Regions from separate parts of the Sporomusa termitida genome, predicted to be linked through region 3. Evidence: riboswitches for the same ligand, from Rfam matches in the RefSeq annotation. Region 3 holds a riboswitch; each other region holds the start of a gene.
The links. A riboswitch is a leader RNA that binds a small molecule or an ion and turns the genes downstream of it on or off. The one in region 3 is predicted to bind cobalamin.

Region 1 (6,162 bases), 360 kb from region 3:
ACACGCCGGCAATGCCCCAGTCGAAAGTAAAGCAGAGTACATAAATGCCGATGACGCGAATGATCCAGATGCCGGCAATCGTGCTGTACATCGGACTTTTCGTATCACCTGCCCCCTGCAGTGCTCCCGCTATAACCAGACTTACGGCTGTAAACGGCTGGGCAAAGGCATCAATCCGCAGCCCGATGGTCACCATATCGATTACCTTTTGCTCATTCGTAAACAACGGTCCCGCCATAGCCGCAAAAGCAAAATAGAGAATGCCAACAATCCCCATAAAGACGGCGGCAACACCCATGATGACGATTCCGTAATGATAAGCGTCATTTTTACGGTTAGCACCAACCTGATTGCCGACAATTGTTGTTGCCGCCACAGCAATTCCGTAGCCTGGCAGAAAGGCAAACTGAGAGATAATTCCGCCAAAAATAAAGGACGAATAAGCATCTGTTCCCAGCCGTACAATCAAACCGGCATAAAATAACTGCCCTAACCGCATAATCAGCCTCTCTGTAACAGCAGGGCCGGATATCTGCAATAATGGCCGGGTAAACTGACCTGCCCAGCCCTGGGCTAAAGTAAAAGCTATTTTTGACTTTTGAATATAAAAATAAAGTGCCAATACGCCAGCCAGCCGCGCAATCGTTGTAGCCCAGGCGGCCCCGGCAATTCCCCAGCCCTGCCAGTCGCCGCTACCAAAGATCAACAGATATGCTAAAATGATATGCAGCAAATTTACCCACAGGCCGACCTTCATTGGGGATGTCGTATCACTGGCGCTGCGTAGTATACTGCCCAATATCGTCATCAGGGAAATCAGCACAGACGGGATGGCCACAATCTGAAAATACTTTATTCCCACCTGCAGAACCTCAGGCTCAGTTCCCATATAGCGAAGCAAAGGTTCAGCAAATACTAATGTGACAACACCAAAAAACAAACCTAATAAAATAGCAAGCCAGGTTGATTGTCTGGCGATGGCTTTGGCCTTGCCGATATCTCCGGCCCCGAGGCAGCGGGCAATCAGTGAGGAGGACCCTATTCCCATCGCCATAAATACCGCAATATAAATGGCTACGATGGCATTGGTCACGCCCACGGCGGCAACTTCCTGCAAGCCGATTTTAGCAACAAACAGGGTATCAACAAACCCAACAATATTTAATAAAAAATTTTCGATTACAGTTGGCACAGCCAATGTCAATACTACCCGGACTTTCTCTTTCCATGTTTCGCTACTGACCGAATTAGGCATTTGCAAATCTCCCGGCCTTCATAGTATCATCCCAGTCCAGACTTACTGGGTTAAACGCCTGGGTTCAGACTTTGGCTTTCAGCCATATCCCCCCACGGGGGATATTTTAATTAAAAAAATTATCCTGCCCTTCAGGATTACAGATAAGAAATACGGCTTACCGTTAGCCGCTGCTGCCCTTACCTGGCACAAGCTAACGGTAAGCGGAAAAACCATAAAAATGCCCTCTTACAGATAATAAGCAAAGCATTTTCCTGGTTAATACAGGCCTGTATTTTGCGCTTGTCGGTTATAATCGTTTTTCCATATGTACAATCTCAAAACTGCCGCCTTGATCAAGGATAATTTCAAACCCCTGTTTCTGCCAAAAGTTAAAGCCTCCGGGCAAAAAGTGATGGGTATGCAGATACAGCATTTTATACCCGTGCTGCCGGCAAAAGTCAGTCATTAGTCCGACAAGCTTTGAACCAATTCCCTGGCGTCTTAAACCGGCGTCAATGTAGCAGCGTCCCACTTCGGCGGTTGCGGGCAGATGGTAGCGGCCCTTGAGCAACTCGATTCTGTCATTGTAAGCACAAATCGCTGCCGAACCGACAACAGTTCCCGCTGGTGTAAATACCGCCCACATGTTGCAGTTTTCCGGTTCAAGGTAGGTTTTTCCCAGTCCCCAGACATCGTCAGTAATGGCCACCTGACCTTCCTGGTGGAATAAATCCCGCAGCTGCTTTAACAAAAAGTCCTGTACAGATGCTATGTCTTCAGACCGAATGGGACGGATTACTAAATTCTGCGTAGTCAAGCAAATACCTCCCTATAAGTGTTTAGCCGTTACATTCTTTTTGCAGGTCTACGGCTGCCCGCCTTGTTAGGCTTTAGCCGTCAATTGGGCAATTCTCCTGTTCAGTCCTGGCAGATAAGCCCACAGGAAAAGCGAGCGGCCCAGACTGAATACGATAAACGCCAGCCAAATGCCATGGTTGCCCAGGGTGGGAACGGCCAGCCACAGGCAGATGAAATAAGTGATCAAAGAATATACCAGTGAATTACGGACCGGCGCCGCCGCCGTTGCCCCCACAAAAACCCCGTACAGCTCCAGCCCCCAGAAAGCGGCCAGGGGAAACAGGGCTAGCCAGAAACTATATTGCAATGCGACCTGCTGGACATCAGCCAGGGTGGTAAACATTTGAATCAGAGGAATTCTAAACATTACTATCATTGCTGCCAATACAACTGCGGTAGCGCCGCCCCAGATGGCTGTCAGCTTAACGGTTTTGCCATATAGCGCCTCATTTTTCTCGCCAATTGCCTGACCTACCATAACAGTACCGGCATTGGCAAATCCGCTCAGGAAGTAGGCCATCACAAAATGCAGCTGCAATAAAACGGCATTGGCCGCCAGAATGGTGTCCCCGTACCGCAGGCCGTAAGCCGCCAGGCAATTGTAAACAGTCAGCAGACAGGCTGTTCTGATAAACAAATCCCGGTTTACTTTCATCATGTGGATCAATGCCGCCGGATCAACAATCATTTTTACTGAAAGCTTCGCCAGTGTAATAGCCCTGCTTTGTAATAAAATGGCTGCACTCAGCAGAAAAGCCGCAATCTCGGCAATCAGCGTTGCCGCCGCTACCCCCCCGGCCGCCCAGCCGAAGCCGGCGACAAACAATATTGCCAGCACCATATTCAGCACATTCATAAAAACCTGCAAAGCAAGCGAAAGTTTTACTTTCGCCATTCCCATCAGCCAGCCGACAATGACATAATTGCCCAGCGTAAACGGCGCGCTCCAGATGCGGATATGATAATAGGCGGCGGCAATCTCGCCCACTGTCTCATTCGGCGCCAGCAGGGTAAATGAGATCTGCTTTATCGGCCACTGCAGAGCAACAATCACCAGCCCGAGGCCAATAGCAATCAGCAGCGGCCTTAACAATGCCAGCGTAATCGCCTGTTTATCTCCGCTGCCGCTGGCTTGGGCACTAAACCCTGAAGTGCTGACACGTAAGAAACCCAGAACCCAGTATAATGTGTTAAAAATAAGCACCGCGATGGAAACACCACCAATGTAGGCGGCCTGCGGGAGCCTGCCCATAATTGCCGTATCGACGACCCCCAGCAGCGGTGTGGTTAGTGTGGCAATGGTCAACGGTATGGCCAGAGCCATGAAGTTTTTATGATCAGCCAGGCCAATCACAGTTGTTGTTTTTTCCTGCATTTGTGCTCCTTACTGTCGGTGTAATCAAATAAATATCCCAATGCATTGACTGCCTTGGGATAAAATAAGCACAAAAAAACTATTGCACAAATCTCCTCCCTATCGTTCGCAGGTAATAACGGTGATTGACATATAGGCAGTTCTCCTGGCTCTGGATCATCGCTCCTCCAAACCTTCCCAAAACAAAACGTTTCAGTGGCATTTCTTGGAATTGCTCTCCCATTACAGTGGCGGGACCGCGCCGGCTTTCAACCGGACTTCCCTATTAAGCCCTCTCGGGCACCTATATCGTAGTTATGGAGTTTTCAGCGCAGATAATGTATATAATTATGTAAGACACTTGTATAAAAGTATTGCATAAAAAGGCTAAATTTGTCAAGAGCCTGCTCCGCTGCCAATTAGTCATAACTATTTTCCGACAGATCAAAGAGACTTGATGACTTGGGGAAATATAGCCAGTGCTCTAATCATGTAAAAAAGACTGTATGTGGCCATACAGTCATAGAAAAATTAACTAGCTGCCTATACCTATATATAACGTAAAAACCTTGTTCTAGCAGCTACAAGCAGTTATCCTGACTTTATCATAAATTTGTCTAGAACTGCTTCAGGCCCCTGCCTTTTTGTACCTTTAACAAAGTATTAAAGCAATCAATAAGGTTAGAACAATCAGAATCACAAGCCCCAGCCATACCTGCCAGCTTTCAAAATTATGAATAGCTGCGAAACCATTTACAGCCCCCTTGGTTTTTCGGCCGACATCATCAATCGTAGTTTTAATTTTTTCTATATCCATCTTAATACCTCCATATTATGTTATTTTATTATATTCACATTGCATTAGAGCCGTTTGTAAAAAGTTAAAATTTTTTCGCGGGGAAAAAAGTCTCTGCCTGCCTTCCTAAGCAGGGAACAGCACCGGCCCAATCCCTATGAATGTGTGGGTTTGTCACAGGCTTTAGCACAGCCGCCAGCAATAGAGCCAATCAGTATATCAAGCGAGCCTATCCTTTGTCCGTGAAAGCATTTACGGTATCAGCCGCTGAACTGAATTTCAGTTACCGGCGCCAGCAAGAATAAAGCGGACATGACACTACACCTGCCTTTCTATTGCCTGCGACTCATGGTATAATGAAGTCACTGAAGGCATTACGGGAGGGACTTGGTGTGAGCGAGCAGTTAAATCAGATTCAATCCATGATGGAACAGCTCATCAAAATGGTAGGCAGTAATAACGCAGCCCTTGAGGAGCTACGCCAGGATACGAAGGCATCTGTTGAGGGATTACGCCAGGAATTGAAAGAGACGAAAGCCGAATTAAAGACCGACATAGCTGCACTTGACGCCAAGGTGGAACAATACGGACAAGTCCAGCAGCAGGACGTGTATCATCTTCTGGCGCATATCGACAAGAAAACTGACTCCATAATGGCCACCCAGACAACCCAGGGAGAATCCATTAACATCCTGGTCATGCGCCAATTGCAGATGGAAGCGGAAGTCGCCGCCAGCAAGAAAGCTAAATAGCAATTACGTGTACAGGGGCTGTCATACTAGAGTACCGGCTTCTATTCATTCATAAAGAAGATTAACCAATCGATGGTGTGCCCAAACTGCCAAAAATAAAAAAAGCTCCACATCGTGTGTGAAGCCTTAAGCTGGTTCAGCTCTCCGGTTCAATCCTCTTCCAGTTCATGTTGATGATATAAATAGTCCGTGTCCGGGGTCAGGCCTCACACTTCACACAATTGTTGCTTAATCTTCTCTGCCTGGCGTGGTGTCATCATGACAAAACCACAATTGCTATATCTTCCTAGCCTACAGCCTAGTGCCCACCTATGGCTAACTTCGATGACGTACTTCTATAATACATATTTCTTTTGCGAGTTCATTTAATTTTTCTGATATATTAACAATATGATTTTTATCTAAATTTGCATCCCACTCGTCTAACAATAGTAGTTGAAGCTTGCCGCTTCTTTTTATCTCATCTAATGACTCTATGGTTTTTTCGCCGGTGGATAAGTTTTTATTAGAACTGAATTCAAAAAACATATCAGAATGAGGCGGTAACAGGACAGCTTTTTCGCTTAACTGTTCCTTAATCAGGGCCAGAAGTGACGATTTTCCTGTACCATTATCGCCTCGTAGAGTAATTCTTCCCGGACTAAAGTCTTGAGTAATATCTTGTATGGAATTCATAGAAGCAATAGTAATAATCGTATTGTCTTTTTCAGCCTTAATCCGATTCCAGGAAATAGTGCCACCATTTATAGGTTCGGTAATAATCAAGGCTGATTTTAATCCCTCAAGCCGCGTTTTTAAACTATTCCAACGCGATGCATAAGCTACAATTGCAGTCACATGAAAAATGGTTATAACTTGCCGGGGAAATGTAGCAATAAGCATACTTAGGAATACTTCATTTCCTATATTTTGATATATTAACCACACCCAAGTACCAATTATCGGCAATAAGACAAGAAACATGGAAATTACGGTTGTCAGTTCACTAAAAAGTACAGATTTCAAAGCTGACGTATTCGCTTTGTTATGTTTATCGATAAAATAATTTTTCCATAAATGTATATTTAATTGATTGCCAATTAAAATGGAGTCCCAGGCTGGTAACAATGATTGCATCATAGCTGTTCGGTCTGCTTGGGCCTGTTTGGCGGAAGCAGTTACCAGC
Region 2 (6,162 bases), 1.5 Mb from region 3:
TCCACGGCGGTGCGCGGACTGGCGGAAGTATTGCCTGTTATGGAAACTGTACAGGGCTGTCCATACCATTGTAATCCAAGGGATGCCGGGAAGGCCTGTGAGCACTGCCGGACCACAAACAGCAACCGGAAAACTACGGTTATGCCGGTCCCTGTGGTCGAATTGCCGATCTCGGCTACCGAAGACCGGGTCGTGGGCAGCCTGGACTTTGAGCAGGCGATTAAAACCGGCAGGCGGGTGTTCACCCCCGGCTTAATGGGCGAAGCCAACCGGGGGATCATTTATATTGATGAAATCAATTTGCTGGACGATCATATTGTGGATGTGCTGCTGGATGCCGCCGGGAACGGTATCAATGTCGTTGAGCGGGAAGGCATTGGGGTAACGCATCCGGCAGCGTTCATTCTTGTCGGCACTATGAACCCCGAAGAAGGTGATATCAGGCCCCAGCTGCTGGACCGCTTTGCCCTCTGTGTGGACATCACCGGGGTGACAGATTTGCACGACCGGGTGAAAATCCTCAAACGCCGGGAGGCCTTTGATCTTGACCAGGCCGCCTTTCTCAGCCAATGGCGATCCCGGCAGCAGGAACTGCGGGAGAAAATTGTCATAGCTAAAAAACTGTTGCCGCAGGTGGTAGTTACAGACGCCATCTATGCCTTTATTGGTGAACTCTGCACCCAAGCGTTTGTTGCCGGTCACCGGGCCGATGTTGTGCTTGTACGGGCGGCCATTGCCCTGGCCGCCTGGCGGGGGCATCGTCAGGTGACCCCGCGGGATGTGACAGATATTGCCCCGCTGGCACTGGCCCACCGGCGGCGTGAGCCGCCCCAGCTGCAGCAACAGGAACCAGAGCCGCCGTGTACCCAGGAGGCTGAACCACCACCACCGCCGCCAGCGCAGACCGAGCCGCCGCAGGAGCCTGGGCGTCAGCCCCAGGACCGCCCGGACACCGGATCACCGGCTCAGGAGCAGCAACCTGAGCAGCAAGCCGGACAGGACAATCAGGCTAGCAGCGCCCAACCGGCTCAAGAAGTGGTTTATGCTGTGGGCAACCCTTTTGCAGTAAAACGTGTGGCTCATGATAAAGACCGCCTGGTACGGCGCGGGTCTGGCCGCCGGTCACGCACCAGGACCGATTCCCGGGCCGGCAGGTATGTCAGAAGCACCTGCCGCCGTGACTGCAATGATCTGGCGCTTGACGCCACTATCCGGGCGGCGGCCCCCTGCCAGCGTCAGCGCCGGCAGCGCGGGCTGGCAATTGTTATTGAGTCCGGTGATATCCGGGAAAAAGAACGGGAAAAGCGTATCGGGAACTTTATTTTGTTTGTCGTCGATGCCAGCGGTTCGATGGGGGCCCGGCAAAGGATGATTGAAACCAAGGGTGCCATTCTCTCGCTGTTGCTGGATGCTTATCAAAAGCGGGACAAAGTGGCGATGATCGCCTTTAAGGGTGCGCAGGCCGAGCTGCTGCTGCCGCCTACCAATAGCGTGGAACTGGCCCAAAAGTGCCTCAGTGAGCTGCCGGTAGGCGGAAAAACGCCCCTGACTGCCGGTCTGGTCAAAGCGACTGAGGTTATCCGGCAGCAGCTTAAGCGCAGTCCGCACATGCGTCCTATCCTTATTTTACTTACTGACGGCAAGGCGACCACCGCAATGGCGGGCGGCAGCCCGCTGGCCGAAGCGCGGCTGGCAGCGGCTAATATCAGAGAAGAGCTGGATATCACCTGTCTGGTGATCGACACCGAGAAAAAAGATCTGCTGTCACTGGGCATCGCTCAGGAGTTAGCGGCAAGCATGGGTGCCAAGTGCTATACTGTTGAGCAGCTTAAAACCGACAGCCTTGCGGGTCTTGTCCGCGGGCAACTGGCTACTTAACGATACAAGGAGGATATTATGAATAACCATAAGCTGCAGCAGTATCCGTTTGCCGCCATTGTGGGACAAACCATTATGAAAAACGGCCTGATCCTGAATGTCATTAATCCCCGGCTTTCCGGCCTGCTTATCCGGGGAGAAAAGGGCACCGCTAAATCGACAGCAGTGCGGGCCCTTGGCGAACTTCTGCCGGAAATTGCAGTCGTCGCCGGCTGCCCGTATAGTTGCGATCCCGACAATGTTCAGGCCTACTGTCCGTATTGCCGGCAGCGTCAGGCTGCAGGGGAGGCTTTGCCCCGCCGGCACCGGCCGATGCGGGTGGTTAATCTGCCGGTATCGGCGACCGAAGACCGCGTTGTTGGCACCCTGGATATTGAGCAGGCCATCAAAAGTGGCGAGAAAAAATTTGAGCCGGGGGTGCTGGCTGAGGCCAATCGCGGCATTTTATATGTAGATGAGGTCAACCTGCTGGATGACCATATCGTCGATGTGCTGCTGGACGCAGCCGCCATGGGCATAAATACAGTGGAACGTGAGGGCGTGTCCTTTTCTCACCCGGCGCAATTTATTCTGGTGGGAACGATGAATCCGGAAGAGGGCGAACTGCGGCCGCAACTGCTGGACCGGTTTGGGCTCTGTGTGACAATTGCCGGTATTTATGATGCCGCTCAGCGCGTTGAAGTGATTAAACGGCGTGCCGCCTTTGAAGAGAATCCGGCAGCTTTTACCGCCGGCTGGGAAGCCGCGCAAATACGCCTCAAAGACCAGATTGCAGCTGCCCAACAATTGCTGCCGGCTGTGCGCGTTGATGACAATATCCTGTATAAGATTGCCGGCACCGCAATTGAGGTCGGTGTGGACGGCCACCGGGCCGATCTGGTAATGCTTAAGGCGGCTAAGGCCCTGGCTGCCTGGTACGGCAGTAATCAGGTCAGCGTAGAGCATGTGGCGGAAGTTAGTGAATTGGCGCTCATGCACCGTATGCGCCGCAAACCATTCCAGGAAGTCGGCACTGAGCAGCGGAAGCTGCAACAGATTATGAGTAAAATTTGATATTCTTTTATGTACGGCAGCAAGTAGACAGCAGCGAAAACTATTGACACAGTTCGAGATAAATTATATATTTATACCAATTAAAGAAAATATTTCATCGAAAATTGAATAAATAAGTCAGGTGCCAATAGGGCTTAATAGGGAAGAACGGTGCAACACCGGCGCGGTCCCGCCACTGTAATGGGAGCGAATCCAAGATATGCCACTGAAACAATTGGGTTTTGGGAAGGTTTGGAGGAGCAATGAACAAAGCCAGGAGAACTGCCTGTCTGTCAATCACCGTTTTACTCACGAGCGATGAGGAGGGGATTTAAGGAACACGTTGTTTCCGGTTGGGTTGTACGTCCGGCGATAGTGGCAGTTCTGTATTGTATGATATTAACCTCTTCGCATGCAGCGGAGAGGTTTTTTGTTCGCGCGTTTTTCTAGATAAGGTGCTGGCGAATCAGGTGCAACCAGAGTACCCGGTTCGCCAAACTTGTGTACAGGCTAGCCTGTGGCCGGGCTTATAGGAAAGCCAACAAAGACGACTAAGCTTTATTGGCTTTCCTATATAGTAAAATTGTCCGGGGTAAGCTAGAGGAGCCGGCATCTGTGCTGCCATACCCGCTTGGATTGGATCATTTGCTACCGGAAGGCTAATCACAATGGACCGTGGCGGCGAATTGTGCACCTGTAGATAAAGGAGTATGTTAATGAATAAATGGAGTAACCGAACCAAATGGAGCCTGTTAGTGGCTGTTTGTATCCTCACTGCTGTAGGCAGCCTCTGTTTTGGCCAGACTTTTTACTCGCCCGGCACGGTCTACTCGGCTATTGTGGCCGGCGGCACCGATTTTAGAAGCGGTGATTACACAAAGCAGGCTGAGGCCTATGCTGTGATCTGGCATATCAGACTGCCCCGGATTATTGCCGGCTTGCTGGTTGGCGCCGCGCTGGCCGTGGCCGGGGCCGTTATGCAGGGGATTTTTTCCAATCCCCTGGCGGAGCCGGGCATAATCGGCCTGTCCAGCGGGGCGTCCCTGGGGGCCGTTATTGCCATTGCCCTGGGAATTACGGGAGTAAGCTTATATGTGATGCCCCTGTTTGCCGTGATCGGCGCTGTTTTGGCGTTAGCCATTATTCTGCTGCTGGCCGTCCGGCAGGGCCGGATTCCGGTCATGGTTCTGCTGCTGGCCGGGGTCGCGGTCAATTCTTTTACCGGTGCCCTGACGAACGCGGTGCTGATGGTCTTGAACGAGCAGCGGCTGCGGGAATATCTGTTCTGGATCGTCGGCGGATTGGACTACCGGCGGTGGGAGCATATTACCCTGGCTATCGGTCCCATCCTGGCCGCTGTTATTATTTTATTTCTTATGGCCCGGCATTTGAATATTCTGGCCCTGGGGGAAACCGAGGCCCGCAGTGTCGGCCTCCATGTCATCCGCTACCGCTTGATTTTTCTCGGGCTAGCGGCTACGGCCACCGCCGCGGCGGTCTGTATCAGCGGCAGCATTGGTTTCGTCGGGCTGGTGATCCCCCACATGATGCGGTTTATTGTCGGACCCGACCACCGGCAGCTGCTGCCGGCGTGTACTTTGGCCGGCGGCACTTTTCTTGTCGCCTGCGATACGCTGGGGCGCAGCCTGTTCGGCGTTATCGAGATTCGCGTCGGTATCATCACCGCATTGTTGGGAGCCCCGTATTTTCTATATTTACTGCGCCGGTCGCAGCGAAAGGAGTAATGGGGCTATGAAGCGTGCTATTGTCAATGTGCAGGCCTTACGTGCCGGCTACGAGAAAAAAATTGTGTTGCAGGACATATCCTTCTCTGCCGGACAGGGAGAGCTGATTGGTATTATTGGTGCCAACGGCGCGGGTAAAAGCACCCTGCTGCGGACCATGCGGGGGCTGCTGCCCCGCCAAGGGGGCCGGGTAGAGCTGTTGGGCCGGGAAGTGGGGACTATCCCCGAGAAGGCACTGGCCAAGCAAGTTGCTTTTTTGCAGCAGGCAGTCGAGATTGGCTTCGGCTACACCAGCAAAGAGGTTGTTGCCGCCGGCCGCTATCCCTATCTCTCCTGGTGGCAGGGCGAAAGCCCGGAAGATGAAAAAATCATTCGCGAAAGTATGGAGTATACGGATGTGCTCAGCCTGGCCGATACCCCGCTGGCCAACATATCCGGCGGTCAGAAGCAGCGGGTGCTGCTGGCTAAGGTTTTGGCTCAGCAGACCCCGATCCTGTTCCTGGACGAGCCGATGACCGGCCTGGATGTTGTGTATCAGGAAGAGATATTCCGGTTTTGTCAGCGCCTTTGCCATCAGGGCAAAACCATATTGCTGGTGGTGCATGATCTAAGTGCGGCCGCCCGTTTTTGCTCGCGGCTGCTGTTGATTGGCCGGGGCGGCTTGCTGGCTGACGGTCCGCCCACCGCGGTGCTGACAAGGGAGCATTTGTCGCAGGCGTACGGACTGCCGGTGCAGGTCGTCCATAACCCGGTTACCGGCAGTGTGGAGGTGTTTGCCGGCCTGCGCCGGAACAAAAACGAACAGCTGCCGCGGGTGCACGTAATTGCCGGCGGCGGCTGCGGCTGTCCGGTAATCCGGCGGCTGGCGACCGCCGGTTTCGAGGTCAGCGTGGGGGTGGTGGCCGAAGGGGACAGCGATGCGGAAGCGGCCAGGATTTTTGCCGAAGACTACGTAATTACCAAACCATTCGCCGACAACGATGCGGACGCTGCCGTTGCAAATGGCAAGCTTGTGGCCCGGGCGGATGTGACGGTATTATGCAGTTTGCATGTTGGCAAAAATAATCTCGGTAATCTGGACGCGGCGATGAAGGCGGAAAAATTAATTATTCTTGAAGACAGCCCCATCGACGGACGCGATTATACCGGCGGCAGGGCAGCCGCGCTATACCGGCAATTGCTGGCTAAACATGGTGTGAAGGTCATGTCCACTTCTGCCTTCTATCATGAGATGTACAGCCTGCATGAGGACGAAAAAACTGTTTAATCAGCAACTGCAGCCTCTTTATCTATTTTATGCAAACAGAGTCAAGGAAGCTCCATGACAAGGAATATATTAAGTAATATAAGCAACGTTTACTGATTATGGGACCGGCATTACAATGTTCAGTTGATTTACAAAGCCTATGAGGTAAAGCTGCTGCTGGAGTGAACATTTTGGCAATACGAAAGATACTGGCGAATAAAAAACGGTGGTTATTGGCGGCAGTTGCGCTGACGGCGGTAA
Region 3 (6,162 bases):
CAAAGTTGCCGCCATCATCCATAACCACGACAGCCGGATCAATCCGTTTGTCCTGGACGAACGGGGCAATAACCCGCACAACAATACCTGTCGCCATGATAAAGATAAACCCTTCGTACCGGGGAAATATTTCATGAACCAAATCACTTAAGGACTGATAGGAGTGCGGTGAATTGATCGGATTACGCCCGGCCTTAACATATAAATCAACATCAGATCCCAGGCATGGCGCTAAACGACCGGCCAGTTCGGCCCCTTTATTAGTCACAGAAATGACTGCTAGCTTCACAACCTACCGCCCCTCCTGTGCCGGCCTGAACATATGGCCAAATTCAGGAGCATACAAGCGGGACAAAGCATAATCGGTATGTAAAACCTTACCCACAACAATCATGGCCGTACGGTCAATACCGCTCTCCCGGGCAACTTGCGCAATCGTGGCCAAAGTGCCGCGAAAGATTTTCTGATCAGGCCAGGAAGCCTTCTGGACGATAGCCACAGGCGTTTCGCAGGCATAACCGCCGTCGACAAGCTCTTTAACCACATCATCCAGCATATGAACACTCAAAAAGATACACATCGTTGCTTCATGGCTGGCCAGGGCCGCTAATTTCTCTTTTTCCGGAACAGGTGTACGGCCCTCCAGGCGGGTAATAATCACCGTTTGTGAGACATCGGGCAGGGTATATTCCTGTTTTAAGGCCGCCGCTGTGGCCAGGAAGGAACTCACCCCCGGTATAACCTCAAAGGTAATATTTTGGGCCGCCAGCGCATCCATTTGTTCCTGGATGGCGCCATAGATGCTGGGGTCACCGGTATGAAGCCTGACCACCAGCTTGTTGTCCTTAACCCCCGCCGTCATCACGGCAATAACTTCAGCCAGGGTCATGGAAGCGCTATTATAAATCACAGCCCCATTTTTGGCCAACGATAACAGCGCCGGGTTTACCAGCGAACCGGCATAGATAATAATATCCGCCTGACCTAAAAGACGCTGCCCTTTCACGGTTATGAGCTCAGGGTCGCCCGGTCCGGCTCCTACAAAAAATACATTCATTTCACTTGTGCTCCCTTCTTCTTCCCTGTTCATTGCTTCGACAGCTACCCGTTTTTACCACAGGCAATTATATAAATCGGATTAAGTGCTTTAAACATATTGCTGGCACCAGCCTGCTGGAGACGGGTAACCTGAATACAGCAGGCTTCAACATTGTACTCAGTCCGTTGCCGCATGCTGCCAAGGGCAGCTGCTAACGTCTCCACCGTAACCGCCGTTATAATTATTCTGCCGCCCGGCTTAAGCAAACGGTCGGCACCGCTGAGAATCTCAGGCAGCCTGCCGCCGCTGCCGCCAATTAAAATTACGTCAGCCGCCGGCAGCCCGGCCAGCGCTTCCGGGGCAGCACCTAATATGACTTCAACATTGGCAGCCTGAAATTTAGCGGCATTAACCTTAATTAGATCAACACCTTCCGGTTCCCGCTCAATGGCAATTACCCGGCCCCGGCTGGCCAGCAAAGCCGCCTCGACTGACAAAGAGCCGGTACCGGCACCAATGTCAATAACAGTATCAGCAGCACCAATCCCCGCTTTCGCCAGGGTCAATATCCTGATTTCCTGCTTGGTCATCGGGATACCGCCCCGGATAAACTCGCTGTCGGGAATTCCCAGCTTATGGTTCATGCCTTCACCACCATTACACTATGTTCAAAACCGGGTGTAGCCACCGTCTCGGCTAAAGTCAGCGCCGCTACCTCTTCATTATCATAAGACAAATTGGTGCACAGCCAGACACACGCCGTTTCCGGCCACCCCTGCGCTAACAAAATGCGGGCAATATGGCCAGGATTATGCTGAGGATCGGTTAAAATACCCAGTTTATAGCCCGGCCTGAATTTAAGCAGCTCATCAGCCGCCTTGCGGCCATGCATACTAAGCAAGGCCGCATCCTGCCAGACTTCGGCAAGACGGGCAAACGCCAGCTGCACCGAGCTGATGCCGGGGATAACCCGGATACGCGCAGGCGCGAACCGGCTCCTGAGCGCAGTCAGCATACTGTAAAACCCGGGATCTCCCGACACCAGCACAATTACATCCTGACAAGTAAGCTGCTGCCCGATAAAGTCAAGCACGCCCTGAATATCTTTATCTATAATCCGGCTAACCTGGTTGGCTGAGCCAAATGTGTCAAGCGCCCGCTGACTGCCCACCAAAACCTTCGCCCCGGCAATAATCCGGCTCGCGATAGGCAGCACATAATCAGGCGAACCAGGGCCAATGCCCACAACTACTATCTGATGTTCCATCCTAAATGGCCTCCAATTTCCCTGGCTGTCTGATCAAGCCCCAGTATCTCGCCCTTCAGTGTGACAATCACTGTCCCCACGGCCAAATCGCCGAACACATACCGCTCGGCCCGGGCACTGGCCCGCTCAGCCAACACCTTGTACACAGCCGTCATATCATAACGGGCAATAATCGGCATGACAGCCTCGGTCGTAGTGGAGGCCAAAACCTCCTCAACTGCGGCCTGAGGCGCGCCGCCGGCGGCCAGATAGGCGGCCAGCGTTTCCAGTCTGGCGTCAGCCATCCGGTTATGGGTATGAAATATGCCAGCCGATACTTTGACTATTTTTCCGAGATGACCGAATAAAAGCACCCGGCGCATGCCATATTTAACGGCATGCTCCAGCATATGCCCGATAAAGTTGCTGGTCTGAACAACAGCGGCGGCCGGGATACCATAGCGGTTGATTGCGATATCCTGGCCAATTTTTCCCGGGGCAAATACGATCTCATTATATCCCAAGGCCTGTACCACACTGATTTGCGGCACAAGCGAATTCTTAAACGCTTCTTCTGACATCGGTTCAACAATACCGGTAGTGCCGATAATGGATAAACCGCCAACAATCCCGAGGATTGGATTCAGCGTTCTGGTAGCCAGTTTTTCCCCGCCGGGTACAGAGATCGTCACGACCGCGCCCATGCCCGGCGGCAGGCACTCCTCAACAGCCCGGCTAATCATAGCCCGCGGCCCGGGATTCACCGCCGGCTCACCCACAGGCATCGCTAGCCCCGGCTTGGTCACTGTCCCGACTCCTTCACCGGCTTTAATCATTACGCCTGGCTCACCGCTTATCATAATTTCAGCTACAATTTTTACCCCGTTGGTAATATCCGGGTCATCACCGGCGTCTTTAATAACCCAGGCCGTACCACCGCCGGCAATTGCATAGCTGCCGGCCACTGGCGCTACCAGCGCCACCCCCTGCGGTGAAATTACCTCAACTGCGGCCACAGGCTGCCCTTTCCAGGCCATTATCGCAGCTTTAGCGGCGGCAGCCGCACAGGTTCCTGTAGTAATCCCCTTGCGCATCGGTTTGTCAGACAATAAAAAACCCCCTTGAGCAGGGGGTAAATACCAAACAAGATTTTTTTTGCCTGATTATTGTACCCACACCTGCCTATCTTCCGTAGGTCCCAGTACTTCATCTTTTTAAAACCGTGGAATCGTTTGCACGGGCCTTGCATATCGGCCATAGGTAAGGCGGCGACAACGCAGCAGGGCGGGAAAAGCTGCGCAAACTATCCTTGGTTTTGAGGGAGATGAAATATAGCGGCATGTGCCGGAACAGGCAGGTCTTCTGACTCTGGTTCATCGCGACCTTAGTAGTCCACCAAGCCCAAGCTAGACTTGACGGACTACTCGCCTTCCCGGTTTCCCAGTGGCACAAATTAAGCAGCATCCCCAATACAGTGGCGGGACCGTGCCGGTATTGCACCGGACTTCCCTATTAAGCGTGAAGCACCCGTTCCCTACACCTATCAAATTATTATTTTAGATTAATTCCCTATTGTTAAGTATTTTTCCTGCCGGTCGGTCGAATAATTATGAATTTTAATAGTTAGCCTCTTAATTACAAAAATTATGCAATTTTTTGCGAATTCAAACAGGATTTTTTTATACTAATGCGGAATGTTACACTGGTCAGACCATCATACCAAATATTTAATCTTAATTATGGGGGAGTGGAGAGTTTGAAAAAAGTGAGTGAGCATTGGCAACCAGCGCTTACAGCCTATGCCGACGGCTTCAGCCTGTTCTCAGAGTTTGAAGCAAGAGCCAAAAATGCAGCCGCTGAGGTTTTCCGGGTCAAAACAGCGGCCGACGCTACTGAAGTCGTTACCAGCCTTGTAAAGTACACTAATGCCCGCAAGATTGTAGCTGTTAACAGCCCGCTGCAGCAGGCAGCCGGCATCAATGCCGCCCTGGCCGGACTTGGTGTTGCTCTGTACACCGACCAGGCCGACATTGCCGAGCATGCGGAGAGCGCTGACATTGGCATCTCGGCGGTGGAATTTGCCATCGCTGAATCAGGCAGCGTCTGCCAGGATGCCATGGCCTTTGAAAGCCGCCTGGTCTCCATGCTGCCTCCTGTTCATGTTGTTTTTATGAACAGTGGTCATGTTGTGCCTGGCGTAACGGAAGCCATGGAGGTAATCTCCAGGGTATATGACCGTGGTTATATTAGTTTCATTACCGGTCCCAGCCGCACTGCCGACATTGAACGCGTGCTGACAATCGGCGTACATGGTCCCAGCCGTTTTATCATTATTGCCGTTGATGAAGAAGTTAACGGAGGTAATTATTAATGAATACGAACAACCGGAATATAAAAAATGAAATAGAAGAGAAACTGAACGATGATGTATTGCGCGGCGCCTTAGGCCGTTTTGCCGAGGCCTACCCCGTCTCCCGGGCCAAGGCTTATGAGAATGTAGCCGATGTCGAAGCCCTCCGTGAGCAGGTCCGGCAAATGAAGATGGGGACTGTTGCCGACATTGACAACCTGGCTGCTAAATTTGAAGCCGAAGCAACCAGCCGCGGCGCCAAAGTATTCCGGGCCCATGATGGTGAGGCCCTGAAAAAATATCTTATCAATCTCTGTCAGGAAAAAAACGTAAAGCGGATTGTCAAATCCAAATCCATGGCCTCCGAGGAGATTCACCTTAACCATGACCTGGAGGCGGCCGGACTGCATGTAAAGGAAACCGACCTGGGCGAGTGGATTATCTCCCTGGCCGGCCACAAGCCCTCCCATATGGTCATGCCGGCCATCCATTTAAACCGGGAGCAGATTGCCGATTATTTTTCCCGGGAACTGAAACAGGAAATTCCCACTGATATTCCCTTTATGGTCCAGGCAGCCCGTACAGCCCTCAGAAGTGAATTCCTTCAGGCCGATATGGGCATTTCCGGGGCAAACTTCGGCATCGCCGAAAATGGGGCTATCGGCCTGGTAACCAATGAAGGCAATGCCCGCCTGGTAACTACCCTGCCCCGTATTCATGTTGTTATCATTGGTTATGAAAAGCTGATCCCCACAATCAAAGACGCCGCACCAATCCTGCGCACCCTGCCGCGCAACGCCACCGGCCAGTTGATGACCAGCTATATGACCATGACTTCAGGCGTTACCCCGGTAATGGTTAAACAGGCTGGCAAATGGGTTGAACAGGAAAAGGAGCTTCATATAATCCTTTTTGATAATGGCCGCTTAAAAGCAGCCCGTGATGACAAATTCAAAGAAATCTACCAATGCGTCCGCTGTGCCTCGTGCCTGAACGTTTGTCCTGTATATACGCTGGTAGGCGGCCATGTGTACGGTCACATTTATGCCGGCGGCATCGGCGCCATCCTGACGGCCTTCCTCAACAGCATGGGGGACTTTGAAAAAATCAATGAGTTATGTATCGGCTGCCGCAAATGTGTCGAGATATGCCCCGGCAAGATTGACATCCCCCATCTCATCGAGGAGCTCCGGGCTAAAGCCGTCCGGGAACATGGGCTGCCGTTCGGCGTTAAAGCGGTATTTGAGAACGTCCTCGCCAACCGCAAGGTTTTTCACACCCTGCTGCGCCTGGCCGCCATTGGGCAGAAACCCTTCCAGTCCGGCCGCTTAATCCGCCATCTGCCTCTGTTTCTGGCCGGCATGGCCAAAGACCGCAGCCTGCCGGCGGTCGCTGATTCTCCCTTCCGTGACCGGGTGGCCAAAGTAACAAAAACAATAGATAAACCGGCCAAACGGATTGCTTTTTTCAGCGGCTGCAACATTGATTTTATTTTTCCGGAAACCGGTGAAGCCGTGTATAAGGTGC

Region 1: it holds a riboswitch for cobalamin, as region 3 does, so the genes downstream of both, SPTER_RS10145 (MATE family efflux transporter) here and cbiD (cobalt-precorrin-5B (C(1))-methyltransferase CbiD) in region 3, are expected to answer to the same signal.
Region 2: it holds a riboswitch for cobalamin, as region 3 does, so the genes downstream of both, SPTER_RS01745 (FecCD family ABC transporter permease) here and cbiD (cobalt-precorrin-5B (C(1))-methyltransferase CbiD) in region 3, are expected to answer to the same signal.

What each region holds. Positions count from the first base shown of each region.
Region 1 covers NZ_CP036259.1:2,198,078-2,204,239, forward strand. Annotated here, with positions in the region: gene SPTER_RS10135 (MATE family efflux transporter) at 1-1,255, opposite strand, end outside; gene SPTER_RS10140 (GNAT family N-acetyltransferase) at 1,545-2,054, opposite strand; gene SPTER_RS10145 (MATE family efflux transporter) at 2,121-3,470, opposite strand; cobalamin riboswitch at 3,589-3,772, opposite strand; gene SPTER_RS24715 (hypothetical protein) at 4,102-4,266, opposite strand; gene SPTER_RS10150 (hypothetical protein) at 4,638-4,997, shown strand; gene SPTER_RS10155 (ABC transporter family protein) at 5,313-6,162, opposite strand, start outside.
Region 2 covers NZ_CP036259.1:383,012-389,173, forward strand. Annotated here, with positions in the region: gene SPTER_RS01735 (putative cobaltochelatase) at 1-1,878, shown strand, start outside; gene SPTER_RS01740 (magnesium chelatase ATPase subunit I) at 1,897-2,931, shown strand; cobalamin riboswitch at 3,034-3,214, shown strand; gene SPTER_RS01745 (FecCD family ABC transporter permease) at 3,627-4,655, shown strand; gene SPTER_RS01750 (ABC transporter ATP-binding protein) at 4,663-5,922, shown strand; gene SPTER_RS01755 (efflux RND transporter periplasmic adaptor subunit) at 6,093-6,162, shown strand, end outside.
Region 3 covers NZ_CP036259.1:1,836,200-1,842,361, reverse strand. Annotated here, with positions in the region: gene SPTER_RS08305 (cobalt-precorrin 5A hydrolase) at 1-289, opposite strand, end outside; gene cobM (precorrin-4 C(11)-methyltransferase) at 293-1,057, opposite strand; gene cbiT (precorrin-6Y C5,15-methyltransferase (decarboxylating) subunit CbiT) at 1,102-1,683, opposite strand; gene cbiE (precorrin-6y C5,15-methyltransferase (decarboxylating) subunit CbiE) at 1,680-2,306, opposite strand; gene cbiD (cobalt-precorrin-5B (C(1))-methyltransferase CbiD) at 2,291-3,379, opposite strand; cobalamin riboswitch at 3,621-3,844, opposite strand; gene SPTER_RS08280 (LutC/YkgG family protein) at 4,051-4,656, shown strand; gene ldhH (L-lactate dehydrogenase (quinone) large subunit LdhH) at 4,656-6,162, shown strand, end outside.